One region of the Lysinibacillus sp. BF-4 genome, then DNA from elsewhere that is predicted to be linked to it. Evidence: riboswitches for the same ligand, from Rfam matches in the RefSeq annotation. Region 1 holds a riboswitch; the other holds the start of a gene.

The links. A riboswitch is a leader RNA that binds a small molecule or an ion and turns the genes downstream of it on or off. The one in region 1 is predicted to bind FMN.
Region 2: it holds a riboswitch for FMN, as region 1 does, so the genes downstream of both, ribD (bifunctional diaminohydroxyphosphoribosylaminopyrimidine deaminase/5-amino-6-(5-phosphoribosylamino)uracil reductase RibD) here and CH76_RS01290 (ECF transporter S component) in region 1, are expected to answer to the same signal.

What each region holds. Positions count from the first base shown of each region.
Region 1 is NZ_JPUW01000001.1:254,233-264,262, reverse strand. It holds gene thrS (threonine--tRNA ligase) at 1-1,322, opposite strand, end outside; gene dnaI (primosomal protein DnaI) at 1,635-2,573, opposite strand; gene CH76_RS13400 (DnaD domain protein) at 2,588-5,176, opposite strand; gene nrdR (transcriptional regulator NrdR) at 5,191-5,661, opposite strand; gene CH76_RS01290 (ECF transporter S component) at 5,790-6,380, opposite strand; FMN riboswitch at 6,469-6,633, opposite strand; gene CH76_RS01285 (ATP-binding protein) at 6,704-8,479, opposite strand; gene CH76_RS01280 (response regulator transcription factor) at 8,472-9,188, opposite strand; gene ccsA (cytochrome c biogenesis protein CcsA) at 9,286-10,030, opposite strand, start outside.
Region 2 is NZ_JPUW01000016.1:465-10,494, forward strand. It holds partial or broken gene CH76_RS07005 (transposase) at 1-182, opposite strand, end outside; gene CH76_RS07010 (CPBP family intramembrane glutamic endopeptidase) at 223-789, shown strand; gene CH76_RS07015 (5-bromo-4-chloroindolyl phosphate hydrolysis family protein) at 941-1,585, shown strand; gene CH76_RS07020 (toxic anion resistance protein) at 1,585-2,535, shown strand; FMN riboswitch at 2,681-2,797, shown strand; FMN riboswitch at 2,870-2,986, shown strand; gene ribD (bifunctional diaminohydroxyphosphoribosylaminopyrimidine deaminase/5-amino-6-(5-phosphoribosylamino)uracil reductase RibD) at 3,089-4,117, shown strand; gene ribE (riboflavin synthase) at 4,127-4,759, shown strand; gene CH76_RS07035 (bifunctional 3,4-dihydroxy-2-butanone-4-phosphate synthase/GTP cyclohydrolase II) at 4,772-5,959, shown strand; gene ribE (6,7-dimethyl-8-ribityllumazine synthase) at 5,973-6,437, shown strand; gene CH76_RS07045 (hypothetical protein) at 6,463-6,645, opposite strand; gene CH76_RS07050 (DUF6501 family protein) at 6,705-6,902, opposite strand; gene CH76_RS07055 (biotin transporter BioY) at 7,159-7,758, shown strand; gene putP (sodium/proline symporter PutP) at 7,798-9,279, opposite strand; gene CH76_RS07065 (proline dehydrogenase family protein) at 9,565-10,030, shown strand, end outside.

The DNA of each region.
Region 1 (10,030 bases):
ATCGCATCATCATCAAAATACTTCGTAGTATCTGCTGGGTCACGGTATGATAAACGGAAACGGAAATCCTCAATACCAAAGTCTTTATATACTGCACGTACTAACTCTAATGCATGTACTAACTCATCACGAATTTGGTCAGGGCGCACAAAGTTATGACCGTCATTTAATGTCATACCACGTACACGTTGTAAACCTGATACTGCACCACTCATTTCATAACGGTGCATGTTGCCAAGCTCTGCGATACGGATTGGTAAGTCACGGTATGAACGCATTTTTGATTTATATACCATCATATGGTGAGGGCAGTTCATTGGGCGCAGTACAAATGTTTCGTTATCGCGCTCCATTGCTGGGAACATATCGTCTTGGTAGTGATCCCAGTGACCTGAAGTTTCATATAACTCTTTAGAGCCAAGTACTGGCGTGTATACGTGTTGGTAGCCAAGTGACAACTCTTTGTCTACGATATAACGCTCAATTGTACGGCGGATTGTTGCACCATTTGGTAACCAAAGTGGTAAACCCATACCTACTGTTTGATTCGTTGTGAAGATTTCAAGTTCACGACCTAATTTACGGTGGTCACGTTCTTTTGCTTCTTCAAGCATTTGTAGGTGATGCTTTAAATCTTCCTTCTTGAAGAAAGCTGTACCATAAATACGCTGTAACATTTTATTATCTGAGTTACCGCGCCAGTAAGCGCCTGCTAGTGATAATAATTTAAACTCACGTAATTTCCCTGTTGATGGTACATGTACACCACGGCAAAGGTCAAAGAACTCACCTTGGTAGTAAATTGATACTTGCTCATCCTCTGGAATGGCTTCAAGTAGCTCTAATTTATATTCATCGCCTACTTCTGTATAAATCGCCTGTGCTTCTTTACGCGAAACATTTTTGCGCTCTACTGGGAAGTTTTCTGCAATAATTTTTTTCATTTCTTTTTCAATAGCAGGTAAATCTTCTGCTGTAATTGGTGTTGGTGAATCAATATCATAGTAGAAGCCATTTTCAATAACTGGCCCAATACCTAATTTTGCGTCAGGGTATAAACGTTTAACTGCTTGCGCTAAAACGTGCGCTGATGAGTGACGTAATACTTCTAAAGCTTCCTCATCATCCTGTGTAATAATAGCGATGTCGCCATCTTGCTCAAGTGGTGTAGATAAGTCAACAAGTGTTCCGTTCACTTTACCTGCATAAGCTTTTTTGCGAAGTCCTGGGCTAATTGAGCCTGCAATTTCGTCTGTTGTGATGCCTTTTTCAAATTCCTTTACTGCACCATCCGGAAAAGTTAATTTAATCATCTCTGCCATAAGTCGACACTCCTCATAATTTTGTACACAAAAAAGCCCCATCCCAAAAGGGACGAGGCTTGTGCTCGTGGTTCCACCCTTCTTCCTTCCGAACAAAGTTCAGACGAAGCTCCTACATCAGCTAACGTGCTGGGGACGGCAAGAGATTTAACCCTCTTGCTGCTCATAGGGAGTAAATAGTTACCGCGTACTTAGGAAGTTTACAGCCAAGCCTTCCCTCTCTGTTAAGTCGTTTGATAAAATCCATATCCTAGTCATTGCATTTACTATTTGAATAACGTCATTATACGCTCGTCTCATTATTTTTGCAAACTAATATTGTCTACGATTTGTACCATCCAGTTGAATGGGCACGGTTGTGGATTGAATGCGCTCCATAATACGCGCAGCTTTTACTGGCTCTTGGTGGTTTTGTACATACGTTAAATGGTCCGCTAGGCTTTTATAGTCAAAGTTTGACGTAACAAAAACGGGTAACCCCTCTGCCATACGGTAATGTAAAATCGCGCCTAATATTTCGTCTCGTGACCAACTCGTTAGTGATTCTGCGCCTAAGTCATCTAGCATTAATACAGGTGCTTTTTTAACAAAGTCCATTTTTTGTTGTAGTGTTTTATCATCAATCGCTTGCTTAATTTCACGTAAAAACTCAGGCACATAGACAAGCACCGAGCGCACTTGAATATTGGCAAGCTCATTTGCTACTGCGCCCAAAATAAAGGATTTGCCAACACCAAAACCGCCGTAAATATATAAGCCTTTTGACGGCATTTCTTTTGTTTCCTTAATTTGATTAATAAAGTTAGCAACAAAGCGTGCAATTTCTAAACGTGCACCTGTGTCCATTGCCATTGTAGAAAGCGAAGCCGTTAGCGTTTCACGCGGCATGTGTAAACTACTAATCATAGCCGCTACCGCACGTTCTTCTTCTTCCTTATATTTTTGAGGACAAGTGGCATACATAACATCGACAGCATTTGGTTGCATCGTAAGGCGTGGCACACAACCTACTACGGCATTTGTACACGCACGTACACTACCTGCATTACAGCAAGTATGCGCTTGATCGAGATACTCTAAAAATTTCGGTAGTGCATCCTCAATCATTTCGTCTGTCAAAGCCTGCTCATTAGCCTTAATAAAGGCCTGAATACGCTCATCACCTAGTACTCGCTCACGCACTGCATTATACCTCGCTTGAAATGAGGGCGTATTTACTTGAGATGCTAGTGTTTTTTTTATAGGTTCCATTACTTCTTCACCTTCTATTCTTTGCGACCAATGGACGCTAAAATGGATGCTCGTTCTTTGTCAAAGTCAACTGTAGATGAAGCTACTTGTGTTTGTGTTGGCTTCAGCCACTCTGGCACTTGCTCTACTTTGCCTGTAACACGACGACCATTATGCTGTCTTTCTTCATATGCTTTTTGTTGCTCCGCCACATGAGCGAGAGCTGCTTCTACTGTCATAATAGATTTAGCACGCCACTTGCTCGCAATTGTATTCACATAATTTTTAGGTAGCTGCCCTTCTTGCAATGTAAAGACATACTCTACCAATACATTAGCAACACCCATTGGCAAACCATATAATGTGACAAGTTCTTCAGCAACTTTAACATCATTAGCAAAAGGCTCTTGGTCATTAGCTAAGCGTTTAAGCATTTGATATGGTGTAACACTATCATAAGCATTTTCTGCTTGTGGTGCAGTTGTAATGGTTGGTGAATACGAGGGTTTTGGCTCTGTTTGTGCTAAAGCTTGCTCAACTGTGGTAACGCCATTTAGTTTCCAACGATTAGCAATAGCTTCGACATAAGCACGTGGTAATAACCCTTCCTTACGTTTAAAAACATATTCGACTAATACATTGGTCACGACAATAGGCAACTTATGTTGTAGCACTAAATCTTCACAGAGCTTACTATCCTTTGCAAGCGGCTCCTGTCCATTGTGTAACTCACAAAGAAATACATATGGCGTAATGGCATATCGTTCATAACCAGCCGCTTGTTCTTCACATACTAAAATGCGCGGACGATATTTTTTAGGTGCTTTATGCTGTGTAAGCATAGCCTTTGCCTCATCGACTGTATTTACTTGCTGTTGTCGCCATTCACTCGCAATAGTTTCTACTAAACGCTTAGGTAGCTTGCCATTCTCTTTTTGCAAAATATATTCGATTAATACATTTACTACACCTACTGGCATGCCATAAGTTAGCACTAGATTTTCAGCTAATGCTACCATCGAAGGAAATGGCTCTTGATTATTTAAACACGCCTTCATAAATGTATAAGGAATCATTGCTTCATAGGTTGTAGCAGTAGAAATAATATGCTCTCTTGTAACACGAGGGCGATAAGCTTCTTGTTGTGCCGTTGTTGCTTCAAGTGCTTGTTCTACTGTTGCAATACCTAGCTGTTGCCAATTACTAGCGATTGTCTCTACAAATTTTTGTGATACCTTACCATCCGTTTCATGCATCGCATATTCCATTAATACATTTACTACACCTACTGGCATACCATGCTTAGTTACAAGCCCCTCTGCCATCGCTAAAACAAAATCAAATGGCTCTTGCCCGTTATTTAAACGTTTTAAAAATGCATAAGGCGTAATACCATCGTAACCATTTGTTGAAGCTGGTTGCGTAACTTCCTTAACAGTTGGCTCTTTAATTTGTTTTTTGTAGTTACTGTATTTATGTTGCTCACTACGTGCTAATTGCATCGCTTGCTCTACAGTTTGAATATCCTTCCGACGCCAATGATCTGCAATAGACTCTACAAATTTTTTTGGTAATTTCATATCAGTAATCAACATGACATACTCTACTAGGACATTAACTACGCCCGTTGGTAACCCATAACGCATATACAAACTCTCAACAAGTTGCACCGCAGAGTCTGAAGGTGTTGCGCCTTTATGAAGACGACGCAAATTTTCAAGCGGGCTAGCTGTCGCTAAATAATGTAAATGTTTTTGTTGCTTACTCTGCCCTGTAGGCTCAACTACTGTCTTATCAAAAACAGGCGTAATTTGAGGCATTACTGTGGATACTGTTAATTTATAATAATCTGCGGCGGCTTTACGCAATTGCTTATCAGAAATCACTAAATCATCATCTAGTGCCATAATGACAACCTTTTGCATATCCAACGGTGAAAGCTGGTATAAAAAGGCCAGCTTTGCAATCATTTCACGCACCTCAGTCGTTAAAGCTGCAGCAGGCACTAAGTGCTCTTGTAATCCTGATTGAAGCAACGCAAAATCAAAATTTTGTTGCATAAAAGGATAGGTTTTACTTTCAGCCATAGCTACCGGCATTACTAAATCCGTAGGTACTGTACTATTAACGGGCGTAAAAACATCTGTAAATGTTCGTGTAACCTCTGTAAATTGATCACGACTTTTATGTTGCTCCATAAAGCGTGCACGCAAGTTACGATAATTACGCTCACCAATTTTACTGTATAACATCATCGACAATAAGGGGTCTGCAAAAAACACACCTGCTTCAAGCGGGCGTGCTAACTCATAAATAAAACTGCGTTCTTCACCACTACTTGTACGCCATGTGCGCACTAAGCCTATAGCTTCTAAAGCTAGGCGAGCCTTTAAAATTTCTTGTAGCCCCATATCTAACGTTTGCATTAAAAAATAGTGCATCGTTGGTGTTTGAGCTTGAAACTCACCCTCAGCCCAAAGTGTAAAATATAAACTTAACGCCTTACCGCCAACAATAGGTTGGTAAAAAAGAGTTAGTAGTTGGCGCTCTGTAACGGAAAGTTGTTGCGGTAGCTCAACAAAAAAAACATCATTTTGATGAAGCTCTTGTGGTAATAATGACACCAGGCTCACGCTCCTTACTTTTTAGCATTCGATTGGCGTTCAATAATCTCTCTAATCTCGTCAATAAATACATTAATATCTTTAAATTGGCGGTACACAGAAGCAAAGCGTACATATGCTACCTCGTCAATAGACGCAAGGTGATCCATAACCTTTTCGCCTACATCATCGGACTGTACTTCCCCATTACTCATTTGGCGCAAATCTTTTTCGATAGCAATTACTACCTCATCTAGCACCTCAAGGGCCACAGGACGTTTCTCACATGCGCGAATCATACCACGTAGTAATTTTTCGCGGCTAAACTCCTCACGTGAACCATCTTTCTTTACAACAATTAATGGTGTTTCTTCTATTTTTTCAAACGTTGTGAAGCGATAACTGCAAGACTCGCACTCTCTACGACGTCGAATTTCTTTATTATCATCAACTGGTCGCGTATCAACAACTCGCGTACCATTATATTGGCATGAAGGACATCTCATATTTTTATCTCCCGTAAGTTAATTTACTAGTTCTAAGTATAACAAACTTTTAAGCTCACAAAAAGGATAGGCTACATCAAACACAAAAGCAGCATCACGAGAAAGACGTGACACTGCTTTTTTGATAATTATTGGTAATGATACTGCTTTTGCTGCTGAATAATCCATTTATCCATTGCTTTATATAACAGCACCATAATAACTGTAATAATAATACCTTTAATAATATTAAACGGTAAAATACCTTTGATAATCATAACGTATAATGCATCACCAACGACTTGATCCATACCTAAAAAGTACGTATACATTGGTAAAAATACAGCATAATTTAAAAAGCTCATGCCGACAGCCATAACAAGTGTCCCTGCGATTAAGCCAGTAATTAGCCCTTTCACAGATTTAAAACGATTAAAAACCATATACACAGGCATAATGAATAATACCCCTGTAGTAAAGTTGGCAATATGCCCCACTGGCACACCTGTTTCAGTACCTGTAAATAACCAATCCAATACATTTTTAAATAGCTCTACTAAAATACCTGCTGCTGGTCCCATTGTAATGACTGCTAGTAATGCTGGCATATCACTAAAATCAACCTTTAAAAATGCGGGAAACGGTGGAATCGGAAAATTTAATAAATGTAGTAAAAAGCCAATACTACTCAACATCCCGATTGTTACGAAATACTTTGTGCGCTTGCGTTGCTTTTCCATGTTACTCTCTCCTCTTTGCTGATTACACCTCGCAAGAAGAAAGGTCCGACAAATGTGTGGCATAAAAAAGACATTACACATGTCGTACCTTCACCTTCTCCCATCCAGACTATACTGTCGGCCTTGGAGTTGCACCAAGTCAGCTACTCACAAAAATGAGTAGGTCGCGGGCTCGTATGCTTATAGGTTGCTGTCGAACAGCTACCGCATAATTACCGCCGGTCGGGAATTGCACCCTGCCCCGAAGATGAATCATATTTTTTAGTTGTTACACTACTATCATAGGCAATTTACAATGAATTGTAAAGTACTACTGCTTTTGTTTAACGTAAGGGTAAATAAAATGTAAAGGTTGTACCTTGTCCTTCTACACTATCCACCATAATATTACCCGAATGTGCCTTTACAATATTACGTGCAATCGCTAAACCTAATCCCGTACCACCTTTAGAACGGGTACGTGCCTTATCTGCCTTATAAAAGCGCTCAAACACGTAAGGCAAGTCTTCTTGTGGTATACCAACGCCTGAGTCTTGCACAAGTACTTTAACAAAGGTTTCCTCACGCTCAACTTTCACACTTACTGTACCATCTTCAAGTGTATGACGAATAGCGTTGTCAATTAAGTTTGTTAGTACCTGCTCAATGCGATCTTCATCTAACACTACCGTCTCATGCGGCTCAAATTCACTAGTAAATATTAAGTTAACGTGCTTTTCTTTTGCCACTTGCGCAAACTTTTGCGTAATACGTTCAAATACTGTATTAAGCGGATAGGTTTCTGTATTAAGCATCATATGTCCCGCTTCCATACGCGCTAAATCTAATAACTCAGATACTAGGCGACCCATTCGCTGTGACTCATCATAAATAATACGAATCATTTCATTGCGGTCTTCCTCAGTAGTAACGACTTCATCTAGTATCGCCTCAGAGTAGCCTTGTAACATAGCAATCGGCGTGCGTAGCTCATGTGATACATTCGCAATAAAATCAGAGCGCAACTTTTCTAAGCGGTGCTGCTCAGTCATATCACGAATAACGGCTACTGCGCCTCGTACAGAGTTACCACCGTACAACGGGCTTATCGTAATGCTGTAGTAAGCACCGTGCATTTCAATTTCTTCTTCTAATTTATCCTCAAACACTAATACATGATCTAGCATGTGATAAATTTCAGGTGGTAATGGCTCACTACTTTGGCTTCCTTTATTTACAAACCACATTTGCAATAACTTTTCCGCAGGTGGATTGCTCAGCAAAATGGTGCTGTCACTATTAAAGGTAATCACCGCATCTGTCATAGAAGTTAAAATATTAGAGACTTGCTCCTTCTCTTGATTAATAACCTCTAAATTATGCTTTAACTGACGCCCCATTTGGTTAAAGGCATTTGCTAGTTGTCCAATTTCATCATTTTGGCTCGCAACGACTTTATTATCAAACTTACCCTTTGATAGCTCAATTGCTGTTTCACGCATCTTGCGCAAAGGCAGTGTAATACGTGAAGATAGGAAAAAGGCAAAGAAGGTCGTTAATACAAAGGCGATAATAGCCGCTAATAGGACAATTTTTGTTGTCTCACGAGAAGTTTTATGTAAGGCCTCTGGGTTTTGGTACATAAAGACTGCCCCGTGCATCTCGCTCTCACCGTTTAATGGGAAAGCTAATACTAAATACGTATCCATTGCTTCTTGTTCAGAGTAGGATGGCATTAAGAGTTCTTTAACAATTGGCTCAGTTGTAGAATATACTTTGGCAAACGCCTTATTATCTAAAATCGTTTGTTCAATCTCTTTTTGGTTTTTGCCGTCTTGTAACGCCATTACAATATCGCGGCTCGTATTAGCCACCAAGGCATTCGTACCTTCTGGCAAAATATCTTCAAGCATGCTTTCGGTCTTACTATCCAGTTGCTCCTCGTCATAAAGGCTAGCAATGGTATGGGCTGTTTGTCGTAATGACGACTCAGCTTGTTGCACGTGATAGTTTTGTAAAAACTCAAGCATAAGTACGGTAAAAACAAACAGTACAAATGAAACGAGAAGCAAGATGGTTACCCACAGCTTCCCGACAACACTATTCCATATTCTATTCATTCACGACCTCAAATTTATAGCCGACGCCCCAAACCGTAACAATCATTTTAGCAGCATTTTCAGATACACGGTTTAGCTTCTCGCGCAGTCGTTTTACGTGCGTATCAACTGTACGTAAATCACCAAAGAAATCATAATGCCATACTTCTTTTAACAATTGCTCACGGTCAAATACCTTATCTGGTGATTTTGCTAAGAAGTATAATAGCTCATACTCTTTTGGTGTAAGGTTAACTTCTACTCCCTCCGCTGTGACACGGTGTGCATCATGGTCAATCATTAAATGCGGGAAGACAACTAAGTCTTTTGAAGTTGATGCGTTCGCTGCAGGTGCAAAGGCTTGTGAGCGTCGTAAAATAGCTTTCACACGCAACACAACCTCGCGCGGGCTAAATGGCTTTACGATGTAATCGTCAGCGCCAATTTCAAAGCCATGCACGCGGTTTGCCTCCTCGCCTTTTGCGGTAAGTAAAATAATGGGTGTCGTAGAACGCTCACGCAACTCCTCACATACTTGTAATCCATCTTTTTCTGGCATCATAATGTCGAGCAAAATACAGTGATAATCTTTTTCTAATGTCATGGCTAGTGCTTCCTCGCCATTCTCTGCTTCATCAATCTCGTAGCCTTCGCGCTCTAGGTACATTTTTAATAAGCGACGGATGCGATCTTCGTCATCTACTACAAGGATGGAAATATTGTCTGACATTGTGTTACCCCTTTCTACATTCATCTATATCTATTGTACAATTTACTTCACAAATTGAAAAGAGAAGCACATTTTTCGTCATGTGCTTCTCCAATCGTTACGCGTATGAGTGAAGTCCCGCGATGATTAAGTTAATAACAACTAAGTTGAAAATCATAATCGCAAAGCCGATTAATGCAAGCCATGCTGATTTACGACCTTCCCAACCTTTTGATAAACGAAGGTGAAGGAACGCAGCATAGAACAACCAAGTGATTAATGCCCATACTTCTTTTGGATCCCAGCCCCAATAGCGACCCCATGCCTCTTGCGCCCAAATCATAGCGAAGATTAAAGCACCAAGGGTGAAGACCGGGAAACCAATTAATACAGAACGGTAACCAATCTCGTCCATTAACTCTAAGTTAGCACGCTTAACAAACGGTTTAAGCATCTCACTTACACGTTTACGTGATAGTAAACGAATAAGTAAGTAAAGGATTGAACCTACTAATAGTGACCACGCTACCGTTGTTAATTTCTTAGCGTTAATAATAGGTGGTGTATCCATTAACGGCTTCATTTTACCTTCTGTTAAAGCCACAGATTCATTCATACCAAATAGCGCTGGTACGTCATACGTAATTTCACGTTGAATTTCGTCCTTATCCATATACGTAAACTGCGCTTCGTAGCCAATACCACGGAACACCAACGTTACTAATACGAAACCAATAACTACTACCACAAAGAACATTATTGCCTCTAATGCTGTGCGCTCTTTAGATGGTTTTGTTAAATCTACTACTTTTAATAAATACACAAGACCTGCTACAGCACTAATAGATAAAATAGATTGACCA
Region 2 (10,030 bases), on a different contig from region 1:
AAACGTTGGCGAAGTTCTTTGTAATACAAGTTGTTTAATTGGAGTTGATTCAGATTTTTTGATACAACTACTATCTCTGAAAGCCAATTACACGCTTTTTGATAGGTTTTACTTGTCAAACGTAGGCTTTCTGCTTGTGATTCATTAACGTAAAGTTGAATTTTAGCTGTAATTGTTGTCATATTTTCACCGCCTTTCACTAAAAATAGTATACTATTTTTAGTGAAGTTAAAAAAAGAAACTCAACCTAAAGGTTGGCGACAATTCCTCCCTGACTTACGCTTTGCGTTGAAGTCGGGGTATCCTTGTCGCAAATCTGATGAAGTACTACCACGCGCAGCCTTTTTCACCTTTACTGCACCATTTAACCTACTAGTGCTAACAGCCATTGCATCTAGTAGTTTACTGTTATTTGGTGTCCTACTCACATTTTTGATACCAGCTAGCTATATTCCTAGTGCCAATAGTGACTATCAAAATGCTTCCCTACTAGCTATTACAAGCATGATGCTTGTAGGTGCAACGTTTGAGGAGCTTTTATTTAGAGGGATTATTCAAAATTTACTATTGCTATGGTTAGGTAACAGCTGGCTTGCCATTGGCATTACTACACTCGCATTTGTCGCGTTGCACGTTCACTATTTTAAAAAACCCGTTATGCTACTTAACATTACAATCCCTAGCTTAGTATTTGGCTGGGTTTACTTTCAAACAAATAATATTGTAGTACCAATTATTGTCCATTTTTTACTTAACATCGGCATCACCCTATTATTTAAATACCGTTGACTTACATTAAAAGCCTAATAACGAGAGGAAAAGTTATCCCCTCTCTTTTTATTTTTCCTATACGCCATCCCGTTGTCGTCAATACTTTTTTTGAAACTTTACCCGTTGTTTGACGTATAATAGGGAGAGATACTATTTAGGAGGTTACCCTATGCTTACGTTCTTTCAAAACTTATTACGCCACACGATTACGCTAGTTACGAGTTTTTTAGCATTTGGCTTTGCTGCAGATTCGCAGGATTCTAGTTTGTTAATGCTCGGCGCATTTTTTGGTAGTTATGTGGTCGTCAATTTTTCTATAAAACAATTGCAACTTTTCAATCGTCGTCGCAAAACTTCACTAACACGCAAAGAGTTTAAGCATGTAAATGCCCAACTTAAAATTGCCAAAACAAAAATTAAAGCACTCAATAATGCCTACTTAAAAGTGCGCTCTATTAATTCCTTTAAGCAACTGCATGAGATGACAAGTGTGGCAAAAAATATTGTGCGCCTTGTGCGTCAAACACCTGAGAAGTTTTTCGCGGCAGAGCCGTTCTTTTATGGTCACCTTGACTCAGCTGTACAGCTTACCGAAAAATACAGCTTCCTGTCTCGCCAGCAAGTGCGCGATAAGGAAATTACAGCAGCGCTATCCGAAACACACGCAACACTCGATGATTTAACAGATACGTTAAAACTCGACTTAAAAGAAGTGCTAGCTAATGATATTGAGCACCTTAACAACGAGCTAGATTACATCAAATATTCATCAGAAAAACGCAAAAAACAAATAGAATGGCGAGGCGACAAATAATGAAAACATTTGAACTTTTGCCTGAGCAAACCAAGCCACACGCGCTAAAAATCGCAGGCGAAATTGATATGAATAACTATGAGTCCATCCTTACACTTGGACACAACACACAGCGCGCGATTTCACAATTTAGTGATCGCGTGCTGTACCATATTAAAAACCGCGACATTACTAAAGTCGGCAATACTTTGCAGCAATTAGTGGATACAATCACGAGTGTTAAAGTAGAAGAAAATGATACAAATCTATTATCTCGTTTCTTCAAAAAAAAGAGCGAACCTTCGCCTGAAAGTACAATGCACTATGAGCGGGCAAGCATTCAGATTGAGCGTATTGAGTTGCAATTGCACCGCGCACAAAAGCAATTATTAGAGGATATTGAGGTACTAAACGAAATGTACCGCCTTAACCAAAGCTATCACGACGAGCTATCAATCATTTTAGCCGCAGGTGAGCTAAAGCAATATGATTTTACGAGCCGTGAGTTACCACGTATAGAAGCCATGGCGGCACAAGACCCACAAAGCCTTGCACCGCAAGCATTTGAGGATGCCAAAAATCAATTACAGCGCCTTGATCAGCGCCTGTATGATTTACAAATTGCGCGCGAGCTAACGGTACAAGCCGCACCGCAAATTCGCATGATTCAACAATCTAACCAAGTACTATCCGAAAAAATCCAAACGTCTTTAATGACTACCATTCCATTATGGAAAAACCAAATCGCACTGCTTATTAGTTCACAGCGTGACCGCCAGCGTGCGGATTTACATCGTCGTTTAGCTTCAGCTGAGCAGCGTATGGAGGCCCACTTTGATGCTACCGAGCTTCAACAAACGCAACAACGCTTACTGGCAGACGTTGAAGAAACCCTATTACTACAAGGGCAATCGTCGGTACAACAAGCACAAATCGAACGCGAAATGCGCAATTTAAGTCGCGATTTATAACAATTAACGCCACAGAAATAAATTTATTTCTGTGGCGTTTTTATGCTTGCTGTCACTACTCTTTGCTGAATACTGCTTCAACTTTTCGAAATTCCTTACTAGATTTTTCTGAACATTCATGTATAATGGGTGTCACATACGAATAGTTTTCCTTCGGGGTCAGGTGAAAGTCCTAACCGGCGGTATAGCCCGCGAGCTCTTTGGAGCAGGATTTGGTGAAATTCCAAAGCCGACAGTATAGTCTGGATGAGAGAAGGAAGTAAAAGTTACGCGCTTTGCCGTAGCTTATTTTCTGACCCCACAAAACAGTTGTGTGGTCTTTTTTAATTGCATAGTTTTCCTTCGGGGTCGGGTGTAAGTCCCAACCGGCGGTATAGCCCGCGAGCTCTTTGGAGCAGGATTTGGTGAAATTCCAGAGCCGACAGTACAGTCTGGATGAGAGAAGGAAGTGGCAAAAAACTAGCGTACGCGCTGGTTTATTTCGCAATGCCTACTTCACAAGCCCCTGTTAGATGCAGCGGGCTTTTTATTATTTTGAGGAGGTGCTTTTTGGATGGAACAACGATTTATGCAATTTGCGCTACAGCTTGCGCAAACAGGTAAAAACCAAACGTCCCCTAACCCACTTGTTGGCTGCGTGATCACTAAGGGTGAAGATATTGTTGGCTTTGGCGCACATTTAAAAGCGGGCGATGCTCATGCCGAAGTCAACGCACTAAAAATTGCAGGCGACAAAGCTGAGGGCGCTAATGTTTACGTCACATTAGAGCCGTGCAATCATACGGGGCAAACAGGAGCTTGCGTAGATGCCTTAATTGCGGCTAATGTCGCGCATGTTTTTATTGCTACGCTTGACCCTAACCCGCTTGTTGCAGGTAAAGGTGCTAGGCGCTTAGAGCAAGCAGGTATTGCCGTTCATGTTGGACTTTTAGAGACAGAGGCTAAAGCATTAAACGCACCGTTCTTTCATTTCATTTCACAGCATCAGCCTTATGTAACGTTAAAACAAGCCATCTCGCTTGATGGCAAAATTACAGCAAGTAAGGGTGAGCAAACCTTTATTACAGGCAAAAAGGTCAAGGAGGATGTGCATTTAGCACGCGCACACCATGATGCCATTTTAGTTGGCACAAATACGGTATGTATTGACGACCCGAGCCTAACAAATCGCCTAAGCACGACTAAAAAACAGCCCATTCGCGTGATTATTGACCGCTTCGGCAAAATCCCTGCGAGTGCTACGGTATTTACGGATCATGCCGCACCTACTTGGCTTTTTACAAGTGAACCACGTGAGCTAGCACGCGTGCGGGTTTTTGTACTCGACAATTGTTCACTTGGCAATGTACTGCGCCGCCTAGCAGACGAAGGCATTATGACGCTTTATGTTGAGGCAGGCTGTGGCATTGCGGATGCCTTTTTACAACAAGGCTTTGTGCAAAAAATGATTACCTATGTCGCACCAAAATTATTAGGTAGCGACGCCCTTCCCATGATTACAAAAGCACTACCCCGTCCGTTTAAATTTGATGAGGTAGCGCGCATTGGCGAAGATATTAAAATTACGATGACGCTAAAATGAGGTGAGCTTTTGTTTACAGGTATTATCGAAGAATTTGGCACGATTAACAGCATGACGATGGGTAAGGAGGCGATTGCCTTCACCATTGGCGCACACGATATTATAGCGGATATGCATATTGGCGATAGCATCGCAGTAAATGGCGTATGCCTTACCGTTACTAGCTTTACAACATCAAGTTTTACAGCAGACGTCATGCCAGAAACCGTGCGTGCAACAACACTAGCTAGCTTACAAACTGGTGCACGCGTTAACCTTGAGCGCGCTATGGCAGCTAATAAACGGTTTGGTGGTCACTTTGTGGCAGGTCATGTGGATGAGGTGGGCACGATTTTACGTAAGCGCCCCTTCTCTAACGCAGTATATGTGGATATTAAAATTTCACGCGAGGCAAGCGCCTTACTTATACCGCGTGGCTCTATTGCGGTTGATGGCATTAGCCTTACCATTTTTGCTTTACAACCAGAGCTGGTAACGGTTTCGCTCATCCCACACACATTTGACCAAACAACACTTGGCTTTAAGCGCGAGCGCGATACCGTCAATATCGAAACCGATATGCTTAGCAAATATGTAGCACGTCAGCTTCAAGGACAAAATAGTAAAGTAACAGCAGATTTTTTACGACAAAACGGATTTTAAGGTGGTTATACAATGTTTAATACAATAGAGGAAGCACTAGCAGATTTAAAACAAGGCAAAATGATTATCGTAGTAGACGACGAAAACCGCGAAAATGAAGGTGACTTTGTTGCACTCGCAGAGCTTGCGACACCTGAAGTCATTAACTTTATGGCAACGTATGGCAAGGGGTTAATTTGTACACCACTAAGCCCGACCATTGCGAGCCGTTTACAACTTGCCCCAATGGTCGCACGCAATACGGATTTTCATCAAACCGCATTTACCGTAAGCGTGGATCATATGGAAACAACAACCGGCATTAGCGCCTTTGAGCGTGCCAAAACAATCGAAAAACTCATCGACCCTACAGCAAAAGCGGCAGACTTCCGCCGTCCTGGGCATGTTTTTCCTTTGATTGCTAAGCCTGATGGTGTACTTGCACGCCCTGGTCATACCGAGGCAGCTGTCGATTTAGCGATGCTTGCGGGGAGTACGCATGCAGGTGTCATTTGCGAAATTATGAATGCGGACGGCACAATGGCGCGCCTACCTGAGCTCCAACAAACAGCGCAAACCTTAAACATGAAAATCATTACTATCGAGGCTTTAATTGCCTACCGTCTCGAAAAAGAACAAGTCATTACGCGCGAGGCTACTGTTGTAATGCCAACGGTTGCTGGTGATTTTACGATGATTGGCTACAGCAATACGCTTGACGATAAGGAGCATATTGCGTTAACAAAAGGCACACTACACGAAGCCGAAGCTCCGCTCATTCGCATTCATTCGGAGTGCTTAACAGGTGATGTCTTTGGCTCTAAACGTTGTGATTGCGGACCTCAACTACAAGCCGCGTTAACAGCCATTGAGCAAGACGGTACAGGCGCAGTGCTTTATATGCGACAAGAAGGGCGCGGCATTGGGTTATTAAACAAACTCAAAGCTTATGAGCTGCAAGAGCAAGGCTATGACACAGTAGAGGCTAATGAACTGTTAGGCTTTGCGAGCGAGCTACGCGATTACCGCCTATGTGCACAAATGCTTAAAGACTTAGGCGTTACAACGGTACGTCTCCTAACTAACAACCCTGATAAAGTGGCGCAACTTGAGCGCTACGGCATTACGGTTAGCGCACGCATCCCACTCATTGCAGGGCTAGCACAAGAAAACGCCAACTATATGGCAGCAAAAAAACACAAAATGCAACATGTACTTTAAGGAGGAAATTAACATGGTAAACACAATTCAAGCACAATTAGTCGGTACACAATTAAAGGTAGGCATTGTTGTAGGTCGCTTTAACGAGTTTATTAACGACAAATTACTAGCTGGCGCAGTAGACGGGCTTAAACGTCATGGTGTCGCGGATGACAATATCGAAGTGGTATGGGTACCTGGCGCTTTTGAAGTACCCTTTATCGCTAAAAAAATGGCAGAAGGCAAAAAATACGATGCTGTTATTGGTTTAGGCACTGTCATTCGTGGCTCAACAACGCATTATGACTATGTATGTAATGAAGCCGCTAAAGGCATTGCCCAAGTCGGACTACAAACCGGCGTACCAACCATTTTTGGTATCGTCACAACCGAAACCATCGAACAAGCAATTGAGCGCGCAGGCACTAAAGCTGGCAATAAAGGCTATGACGCTGCCGTTGCCGCAATCGAAATGGCAAACCTTACAAAATTACTATAAAACAAAGAGGCTAAGGGACATTCCCCTAGCCTCTTTTTGCATGCTGGATACGTTGGACGAGTGTCCCAATCACTACTAATGCAAGCCCTACGCCTGCACCCATTAACTGGTCAGCTAGCACTTCGCCAGCTCGTAGGTAGCGCATCAAAAATGTACCACCAAAAATCACCAGTGTAATTAAGCCAAGCTGTCTTATCATGATGCCCATTTGCCTATTACAACCTCCAAACAATCGCTCAAGCGATACCTGTCTATGCTAAAATAGAGTTATGCAAAGTATGTTTTATAGTAGCCACCAATGTGACCTGTGTTATCAATCACGAAAATAAATTCGTCTGTTTCGTTTTTCACTTCGTATTGTTTACCTACTGTTAAAACGTTTGATACTAAATATTTCGCTGCATCCGTATGTGTACAAGTTACCGTACGTAAAGTTGGCGAATCTTTCCATGTATTATGAAGCATAGCAATCTCTCCTCGTTTAAAAATTCATCCTCTCTAGTGTATACGATTTTTACGCATTTGTGGAGAGCTGGAGGTGAAATTTATGAGTGTACCGATTTGGTTTTACGTTGTTGCCTTCTCACTCGTCATTGTATTTGTTATTATTGCGGAATGGAACTCACGCCGTTAATATGTGTTAACCATTATAAATATATAGTTGACTTAAATACTTTACTCCACTAAACTAGAAACATACTAGTTATTGGAGTGATACTTGATGGCAACTACAGTTCAACAAGCACGCGCAGGTAGTAAATTTTCGACAGTTGATATGGTATACTGTGCGTTATTTTCGACACTTATGATGATTGGCGCAAACATTACGGCTTTTGCCCCGTTCCTTGTGGTAGGCGGCGTGCCAATTACGCTACAATCTTTTTTTGCAACATTAGCAGGGCTAGTTTTAGGTGCACGTAAAGGTGCAATCGCTATGCTCGTTTATACTTTAATTGGGCTAGCAGGTGCGCCTGTCTTTGCTCAGTTTAAAGGCGGCATATCTATGATTTTAGCCCCTACCTTTGGCTTTATCGTCGTCTTTATTTTAATCGCCTATATTATTGGCAAAATGACAGAGAAGCATGGCACTGTAAAAAGCTATGTCATCGCCTCGTTAGTTGGTACTGTTATTACGTATATCATCGGTACAAACTGGATGTATGCAGCCTATATGCTATGGGCAGGTGCACCAGAAGGCTTTGATTACTGGATGGCTTGGGCTTGGATGCTTGGCCCACTACCAAAAGATATTATTTTAGGTGTATTTGCAGGATTCTTTGCTTTCCGTATTAATGCGATTTTAAAAGTCAATAAATCCTAACAAAAAAGGGAGTGGCCGCGGCCACTCCCTTTTGTGCTATTATTTTTTCATTTCCTCATGTAAATGCGCAACTGCCGCATCAAATGTTTCGTCAATTTCCTTATTTGGCTTATACGTGATTAAGCTCACTACTACAATCGTAATAAGGCTTAACAAGAAACCTGGCACGATTTCGTAAAGTTCGAACCACTTAAATTTCTCCCAAACAAAGACCACAACCGCACCTACAATAAGACCTGCAACTGCACCTTGAGACGTTGTTTTACGCCAGTAAAGGCTTAGTAAAATAAGCGGCCCAAAGGCACTACCAAAACCTGACCAAGCAAACGATACAAGATCTAACACCGACTCATTATTTGGCCAAGCTAACATAATGGCTACAACAGACACCGCAAATACCGCTACTCGTCCCAAGAAAACATAGTAACTATCTGACTTTGGTGCTTTATTAAATGCCTTATATAAATCCTCAATTAATGCCGATGACGTAACGATTAACTGTGACGAAATCGTACTCATTACAGCCGAAAGTACAGCCGCTAAAATAACACCTGCAATAATCGGATGGAAAATAATTTGACCTAATACAATAAATACAGTTTCCGGGTCCTCAAGTGTCGCACCTTGTTGCAGGAAGTACGCATACCCAACAATCGCTGTAAATACAGCTCCCAACATACTTAAAAACATCCAACCAATACCAATGCGGCGAGCACTACGTGTTTCTTTAATCGTTTTAATCGCCATAAAACGCACAATAATATGTGGTTGACCAAAGTAGCCAAGCCCCCATGCGAGTGACGAAATAATACTAATTGCTGTAACACCCTCAAAGAAACTAAAATGTAGAGGTGAGGCATTTTTTACGGTACTAATTGTTTCAGCAATACCGCCTGTGTACGTTAAGCCCACAATAGGTACTAAAATTAATGCTAAAAACATGATTGTCCCTTGAATAACATCCGTATAGCTTACCGCGAGGAAGCCTCCAAATAATGTGTAAGCGATAACAACTGCGGCCACTACTAATAAACCAATATGGTAATCTAGCCCAAATGAGCTTAAGAAAAACTTACCGCCCGATACCATACCTGATGATACATAAAACGTAAAGAATATTAAAATAACAATACCCGTTACAATTCGTAGTAAACGTGATTTGTCGAGTAGACGTTTTTCTAAAAAGCTCGGAATTGTAATTGTGTCGTTAACATACGTATAGGCACGTAAGCGTGGCGCTACAACTAACCAGTTAATATAAGCCCCCACAACTAAACCAATTGCCATCCACGATTTCCCTAAACCTGTTACATAAATAACGCCCGGTAAACCCATTAACAACCAGCCTGACATATCAGCTGCCCCTGCACTTAACGCAGTTGCAATCGGGCCAAGTGAGCGCCCTCCTAGCATGTAGTCTGTTAAATTACTCGTCTTCTTATAGGCATACCAACCAATTGCAAGTAGCACTGCCATATAAATAATAATTGCTACAAGCTGGTACATTTGCTCTTGTGACATCTAGCCATCCCCTTTTCTTGTTGCGATTTTTTGAAATTTAAGTTCTATTAAACCCTATATACGACGATTAATCAATTATATTTCAAAAATAATACCGAAAAATATTTTGCACCTTAATTTTAAAAATATTTTATTTAGTGCAAAATTCATTGATATATCAACGAAAAATGCTCTTTTTTCCCTTCATTTCTCCATTATCTGAGTATTTGCGGCATTGGCAATTTTTTAAAACGTGCTATAATCCAAATTAAAATTATTTTCAACAAGTGAAAAGGAGTGTTTTTTATGAATTTACGAGATTTTTTCATCGCATTATCTGAAAACCGCGCACTAAACGCAGGTGCACAAAAATTTGGCTTACGTCTAGGCGCACAAAGCGTTGTCGCAGGCACAACCATCCCAGAAGTTGTTACAACAATCAAGCGTCTTAACGCAAAAGGCATTGCCTGCACAGTCGATAATTTAGGCGAGTTTGTTCATGATGAGGCAGAAGCACTGGCAGCAAAAAACAATATTTTAGCTGTTATCGAAACCATTCATGCTGAAGGGCTGAATGCACATATTTCACTTAAACCAACACAACTCGGTCTAAGCTTTGACCTTGAGCTTTGTTATAATAGCCTGCACGACATTGTAAAAACCGCGCATGACTACGGTATATTTATTAACTTTGACACAGAGACTTACGAAACATTGCACCAATCTTTTGAGTTGATGGAGCGTCTGCATAAAGAGTTTGATAATGTGGGCA